DNA from 2 places in the Enterobacter cloacae complex sp. 394F7 genome. Region 2 is predicted to be linked to the other one. Evidence: predicted binding sites of a transcription regulator. Region 2 holds the regulator's gene; the other holds the start of a gene.
What was found. Region 2 encodes sigma-54, which starts transcription at its own class of promoters, with help from an activator protein. Its sites were predicted from a motif close to GTTGGCACANNTTTCGCTNT; they were not measured.
Positions count from the first base shown of each region.

Region 1: AC2FAK_RS04265 (branched-chain amino acid ABC transporter substrate-binding protein) is a predicted target of sigma-54. The motif match lies at 1,631-1,650, and genes of this name have one in related genera.

Region 1 is NZ_JBXWCS010000002.1:376,511-379,807, forward strand. Features, by position in the region: gene tyrP (tyrosine transporter TyrP) at 1-696, shown strand, start outside; gene AC2FAK_RS04260 (YecA/YgfB family protein) at 728-1,396, opposite strand; gene AC2FAK_RS04265 (branched-chain amino acid ABC transporter substrate-binding protein) at 1,819-2,940, shown strand; gene AC2FAK_RS04270 (ABC transporter permease subunit) at 3,040-3,297, shown strand, end outside.
Region 2 is NZ_JBXWCS010000011.1:76,552-79,848, reverse strand. Features, by position in the region: gene rapZ (RNase adapter RapZ) at 1-234, opposite strand, end outside; gene ptsN (PTS IIA-like nitrogen regulatory protein PtsN) at 280-771, opposite strand; gene hpf (ribosome hibernation promoting factor) at 854-1,141, opposite strand; gene rpoN (RNA polymerase factor sigma-54) at 1,164-2,597, opposite strand; gene lptB (LPS export ABC transporter ATP-binding protein) at 2,645-3,297, opposite strand, start outside.

The DNA of each region.
Region 1 (3,297 bases), on a different contig from region 2:
CTGCTGACGCTGCCGCTGGAAAAAGGCCTGGCGCTTTCCGCGATCCCGGTCATTTTTACCTCATTTGGCTTCCACGGCAGTGTGCCAAGCATTGTCAGCTACATGAACGGTGATATTCGCAAGCTTCGCCGCGTGTTTGTTATCGGTAGCGCCATCCCACTGATTGCCTACATTTTCTGGCAGCTGGTGACGCTGGGCAGTATCGACTCTTCCACCTTTATTGGCTTGATGGCGGAACACGCCGGTCTGAATGGTTTCTTGCTGGCGCTGCGTGAAGTGGTAACTTCTCCACACGTTGAGCTGGCGGTGCATCTGTTTGCCGATCTGGCGCTGGCCACCTCCTTCCTGGGCGTGGCGCTCGGTCTGTTTGATTATCTGGCAGATCTGTTCCAGCGTCGCAATTCCGTCACCGGCCGCTTACAGACAGGGGCGATCACCTTCCTGCCTCCGCTGGCCTTTGCCCTCTTCTACCCGCGCGGGTTTGTCATGGCGCTGGGGTATGCGGGGGTGGCTCTATCCATTCTTGCCCTGCTGCTCCCTTCTCTGCTGGCGTGGAAGAGCCGCCAACAGCATGCCCGGCAAGGGTACCGGGTGGCAGGTGGAAAGCCGCTGCTGTGCATTGTGTTTGCCTGCGGGGTCGTCATTATTCTGGTGCAATTTTTGATTGCGGCGGGAATGCTGCCGGAAGTGGGGTAAAAAAAAGGGGCTATCAACAGCCCCTTTTTTATCAGTGTAAGCAACAGCTCTTAAACTTCTTCCCGCTGCCGCACGGACACGGATCGTTACGCCCGACCTTTGTGCCGTTAACAATCGGTTTCTTCGCTTCCGGCTGCTGTGGGTTAGCCGACCAGTAGTCGTACAAACGCAGCGCCGCTGGCTGGATACGCTCAATGCTGGCGATGTACTCCTCTTCGCTCAGCGCGTCCAGCTTCTCGCTGTTCTCTTCTGAGCCGTGAAGCGCGATGACATCCAGATCCGCTTTCAGCTCTTCTGGCAGTGCAGACCAGTCGGTCAACGACACGCCGCGCATATAGCCATAACACCACTCTTCCACCACGGTGTAGCTCTGGCCGTCCACGTCGTTATAACCAAACATCGGCTCAAACTGATCCGGGTATTCGCTCAGGCGCTCAGCAATGTCGTTCATATGCTTAAAGCAGAGATCGATAAAACGGTTCATTTCTCGATCGTTTTTCCAGCGCGGGATATATTTCTCGCCGCCCCATACCGCCACCAGCCAGGTGTCTGGCTCGACAACCACGGGGCCGGAAAGCACTGCCGTAAGCATGCCGTCCAGTTCGGACACGTCAATCACGGACGCATCGTCATGACCGTAAGACATTAACGTCTCTTCCAGCCACGCCATTTCGCTTTCATTTAATGGGCCTTCAGTCATTGCTGACACTCCTGATCAAAAAGGAAAGGATCCTAGCACATATCGTACGCCTTTCCCGGCGGAAGTGACGGGAATTATTGCTGCAAAAACGTGCAAATCGTGACCCTTGCACAACTTATGGGCTTTATTGTTAACGAGATGTGATCTCCGCTGTAATTTCAGTGCGTCCCGCAAGGCTGCGTACAACGGCGCTCTATACTCAACATGTCGCAACGCCGTCAACAGGTTAACCATTCTGGCAACGATTTTGCTTAATCTTCAGCACGCGACACTGCGCATGGAAACCTCGCCGTATTAAGCAGGATGCTGACCGTATCTTGTTCGTAACATCATTTTTCTCGCTCGTGTTTTTGATTGGCTGCGCCGTCGGGCGTTCGGGTTTACACCGTGGTGCAAAAACCTCATTGCTAAGGAACACAATAATGTCGCTGAAATTAATCAGAACTCCTCTTTCTCTTGTGTTGGCCGGTTGTCTGGTGACGGCATTTTCCGCCCGGGCAGATATTGTCATTGGCGTGGCCGGGCCATTTACAGGCCCCAATGCCACCTACGGCGATCAGTACTGGCATGGCGCAACACAGGCAGCAGAGGACATTAACGCCGCAGGCGGGATCAACGGTGAAAAAATTAAGCTGGTTCAGGGAGATGATGCCTGCGAGCCCAAGCAGGCCGTTGCCGTCGCCAACCGTTTAGTCGACCAGGATAAGGTCAACGCGGTGGTCGGTCATTTCTGCTCCTCGTCCACCATGCCCGCCTCTGAGGTGTACAGCGACGCGGGGATCATCACCATCACGCCTGGCTCCACCAACCCGCAGATTACCGAGCGCGGCATGAGCGATATGTTCCGCATGTGCGGCCGCGATGACCAGCAGGGTCAGGTCGCCAGCGATTTCATTATCGACAAGCTGAAAGCCAAACGGGTGGTGATCATTCACGACAAAGACACCTACGGTCAGGGGCTGGCGGACGCCACCAAAGCCGCACTGGCAAAACGCGGCGTGCAGGACGTAATGTACGAAGGGTTATCCCGCGGTGAAAAAGACTTTAACGCCCTGGTCACCAAAATTGGGGCGCAACAACCGGACGTCGTCTTCTTCGGGGGCTGTCACCCTGAAGCCGGCCCGCTGGTTCGCCAGATGCGTGAACAGGGCGTGCAGGCAAAATTCTTCTCCGGCGACTGTATTGTCAACGAAGAGATGGTGACCGCGGCGGGAGGCCCCCAATATACCAATGGCATCTATATGACCTTCGGTAAAGATCCGCGCCTGATCCCGGACGGTAAAGCGGTAATTGAGAAATTCCGCGCCGGTAAATTCGAACCGGAAGGATACACCCTCTACTCCTATGCCTCCGTGCAGGCTATCGCTGCGGCATTCAAGGCGACGGGCGGCAAGGACTCAGCCAAAGCCAGCGAATGGCTGAAGGCTAATTCCGTCGATACGGTGATGGGCAAAAAAGCCTGGGACAGCAAAGGCGATCTGAAAGTCTCTGACTACGTGGTGTATCAATGGGACGACAAAGGAAAGTATAAGGAAGTGCCGTAACGGGACGGAGTCACGCTCAACGTCGGCAGGGCCGCCTGCCGACGCAAACAACACATCAGGCTGCGCGGTTTATGCAGCCGTTATAAAGAGCGCGCTAAGATGAGTACATTCTTCCTGCAACAGTTAATTAATGGCTTAACGCTGGGCTCCGTCTACGGACTCATCGCCATCGGTTATACGATGGTGTACGGCATCATCGGGATGATTAACTTCGCCCACGGCGAAGTGTATATGATCTCTGCCTATCTCTGCGCGATTGGCCTGGCGCTGCTCTCCTTCTTCGGCCTGCAGTCGTTCCCTCTACTGATCCTCGGCACGCTGGTATTCACCATCGTGGTCACCGGAGTGTATGGCTGG
Region 2 (3,297 bases):
AAAGGTGTCCGGCAGGTTGCTCATCGCCTGTTCAAAGATTTCTGGCGATTCAGGCATGTTACGGACGTCGATGCTGACGGCGGCAGAGATTTGTCTGTCTGCAAGGGTGCGCGCCAGCTCGGGCAGCAGTACCACCGGCAGGTTATCTACGCAGTAAAAACCCATGTCTTCCAGCGCGCGCAGGGCGACGGATTTCCCCGACCCTGAACGGCCACTGACAATCATCAGCACCATGTTCCGTTTCTCCTCAGGACAACAGATGTGAAGGCCATCTCCTGGTTATGCCTCATCCTGACTGCCTTCTGCTTCAGTGATAATTTCATAAAGCTCTTCATCACTTTGCGCTGAGCGCAGTCGACGGCAGATGGTTTTATCGGCCAGGCGTTTAGCGACCAGTGAAAGCGTATGCAGATGGGTTTTCGTCTGATCGGCAGGAACCAGCAGCGCGAAGAGGAGATCAACGGGCTGGTTATCGATGGCATCAAAGGCAATAGGCGTTTCCAGTTGCACAAACACACCGACGGCACGCAGGGTGTCCTCTTCCAGTTTGCCATGCGGGATCGCAATGCCGTTGCCGATACCGGTACTGCCCATTTTTTCACGGGTCAGGATGGCTTCGAATACGACCTGCGGTGGCAGGCCCAGCTGTTTTGCGGCCAGTTCACTGATAATCTCCAGCGCACGTTTTTTGCTCTGGCAGTGAACGCCACTGCGGGTACATTCCTGGTTAAGGACATTGCTCAATTGAAGAGCGGAATCGTTGTTCATCATAATTTCACCTAAGCGCTAACTGTACAAATGGCCTGTTGTGCTCCACAACAGGCCTTCCTGCACCCGTTAACTGCCCGGACAATTAGTGTTGTTTCAGTTTATCTTTATGTTTATTGAGCTGTCTTGCAAGCTTATCAATCAAGCCATCGATAGCAGCGTACATGTCTTGCCCTTCCGCACTGGCGTGGAGTTCGCCCCCATTGACATGCAGGGTTGCATCCGAGATATGAGTCACTTTCTCCACTTTCAACACAATATAGACCTGATTGATCCTTTCGAAATACTGCTCGAGTTTTGCGAATTTCGTGTTCACAAAGTCGCGTAAAGCTTCAGTAATTTCGACGTTTTGTCCAGTGATGTTGAGCTGCATAGTGTCTTCCTTATCGGTTGTGTCAGACCAGCTGTTTACGCTGGTTAGACGGCGGAATGGATAAAGACTCTCGATACTTCGCAACAGTACGACGTGCCACCATAATACCCTGGTCGGACAGCATGGTGGTTAACTTACTGTCGCTCAGTGGCTTCGCGGGGTTCTCCGCGGCGATCAACTTCTTCACCAGTGCACGAATCGCCGTTGACGAGGCTTCGCCACCGCCTTCGGTATTCACATGGCTGGAGAAGAAATACTTAAGCTCAAATATACCGCGAGGACTGTGCAGATACTTCTGCGTGGTCACGCGGGAAATCGTTGATTCATGCATCTCGACGGCCTGGGCGATATCCGCCAGCACCATCGGTTTCATATACTCTTCGCCCTGCTCAAAGAAAGCCTGCTGTTGTTCGACGATACAGCGGCTCACACGCAACAGCGTATCATTGCGGCTCTCCAGGCTTTTGATTAACCAACGCGCTTCCTGCAGATTGCTACGAATATACTGGTTGTCGGCGTCGTTACGCGCGCTGGTGCACATGGAGGCATATTGCTGATTGATTTGCAGGCGAGGAATGCTGTCTGAATTGAGTTCAACGACCCAGCGGCCGTTGTGTTTTCTGACCAGCACGTCAGGTATGACGTATTCAGGCTCACTGGTCTGGATCGACTGGCCGGGGCGAGGATCGAGCGACTGGATCAGGTTAACCGCCTCTTTCAGCACCTCTTCTTTCAGACGCGTAACGCGCATCAGGGTACGGAAATCATGGTTAGCCAGCAGATCCAGATGATCGCTGATGATTAAGCGGGCTTCATCGATCCAGGGCGTCTCTTTGCTGAACTGCGAAAGCTGGATCAGCAGACAGTCGCGCAGGTCTTTCGCTGCTACGCCCACCGGGTCGAAACGCTGAATGCGCTTCAGAACGGCTTCTATCTCTTCAAGTTCAATCTCGTCATCGCCCATGCTTTCCAGAATATCGTCCAGCGTGACGGTCAGATAGCCGGTATCGTCAACGGCATCGACGATGGAGGTGGCAATCGCGCGATCGGTATCGGAGAAAGGGGTCAGCTCCACCTGCCACATCAGGTAATCCTGTAGTGACTGGGTGGTTTCACCCTGATAGACCGGTAGCTCATCGTCCTGGTAGTCTGCACGCGTGCCGGAAGGGGTTCCGGCGGTGTAGATTTCATCCCAGCTGGCATCCAGCGGAAGCTCGTCCGGCATCTCTTTTTGTTCGAGTGCATCGGCGGTATCGAGGGCTTCCGTGTCCTGTGATTGCTGAGTGTCTACCTCGTCATGAAGATCGGCTTGCTCCAGCAGCGGATTGCTGTCCAGCGCTTGCTGGAGCTCCTGCTGGAGTTCTAATGTGGACAGTTGCAACAGGCGAATCGCCTGCTGTAACTGCGGCGTCATCGCCAGTTGTTGGCTGAGCCTTAATTGCAAACCTTGCTTCATGTTCAGAGCATTTTTCTCCGGTTCGGCGTTACGTTACCTCTACCCTATCAGAGTCTGAAGTCTTCCCCAAGATAGACGCGCTTAACATGATCATCTTCGAGGATCTGCTGTGGCGTGCCGTGGGCGATCAGGTTGCCCTGGCTCACGATATACGCACGTTCACATACGGCCAGTGTTTCACGGACGTTGTGGTCAGTAATCAACACGCCAAGACCGCTGTCGCGCAGATGCTCAATAATACGTTTAATGTCGATAACGGAGATGGGGTCAACGCCTGCAAATGGTTCATCCAGCAGGATGAACTTCGGGTTTGCTGCCAACGCGCGTGCAATTTCAACACGGCGGCGTTCCCCCCCGGACAGCGCCTGACCAAGGCTATCGCGCAGGTGCTCAATGTGAAACTCTTCCATCAGCTCGTTGGCGCGATCCTGACGCTGTTCGCTGGTCAGGTCGTCACGAATTTGCAGAACGGCCATCAGGTTATCGAAGACGCTCAGGCGACGGAAAATGGAGGCTTCCTGCGGCAGGTAGCCAATACCCCGGCGCGCGCGCGCGTGCAGTGGCAGAAGGCTGATGTCTTCATCATCAATGATGATGTTACCGGCATCGCGTGGGACAATACCCACGACCATGTAGAAGGTCGTGGTTTTACCTGCACCGTTTGGACCAAGCAGGCCAACAATTTCGCCGGAGTTGACGG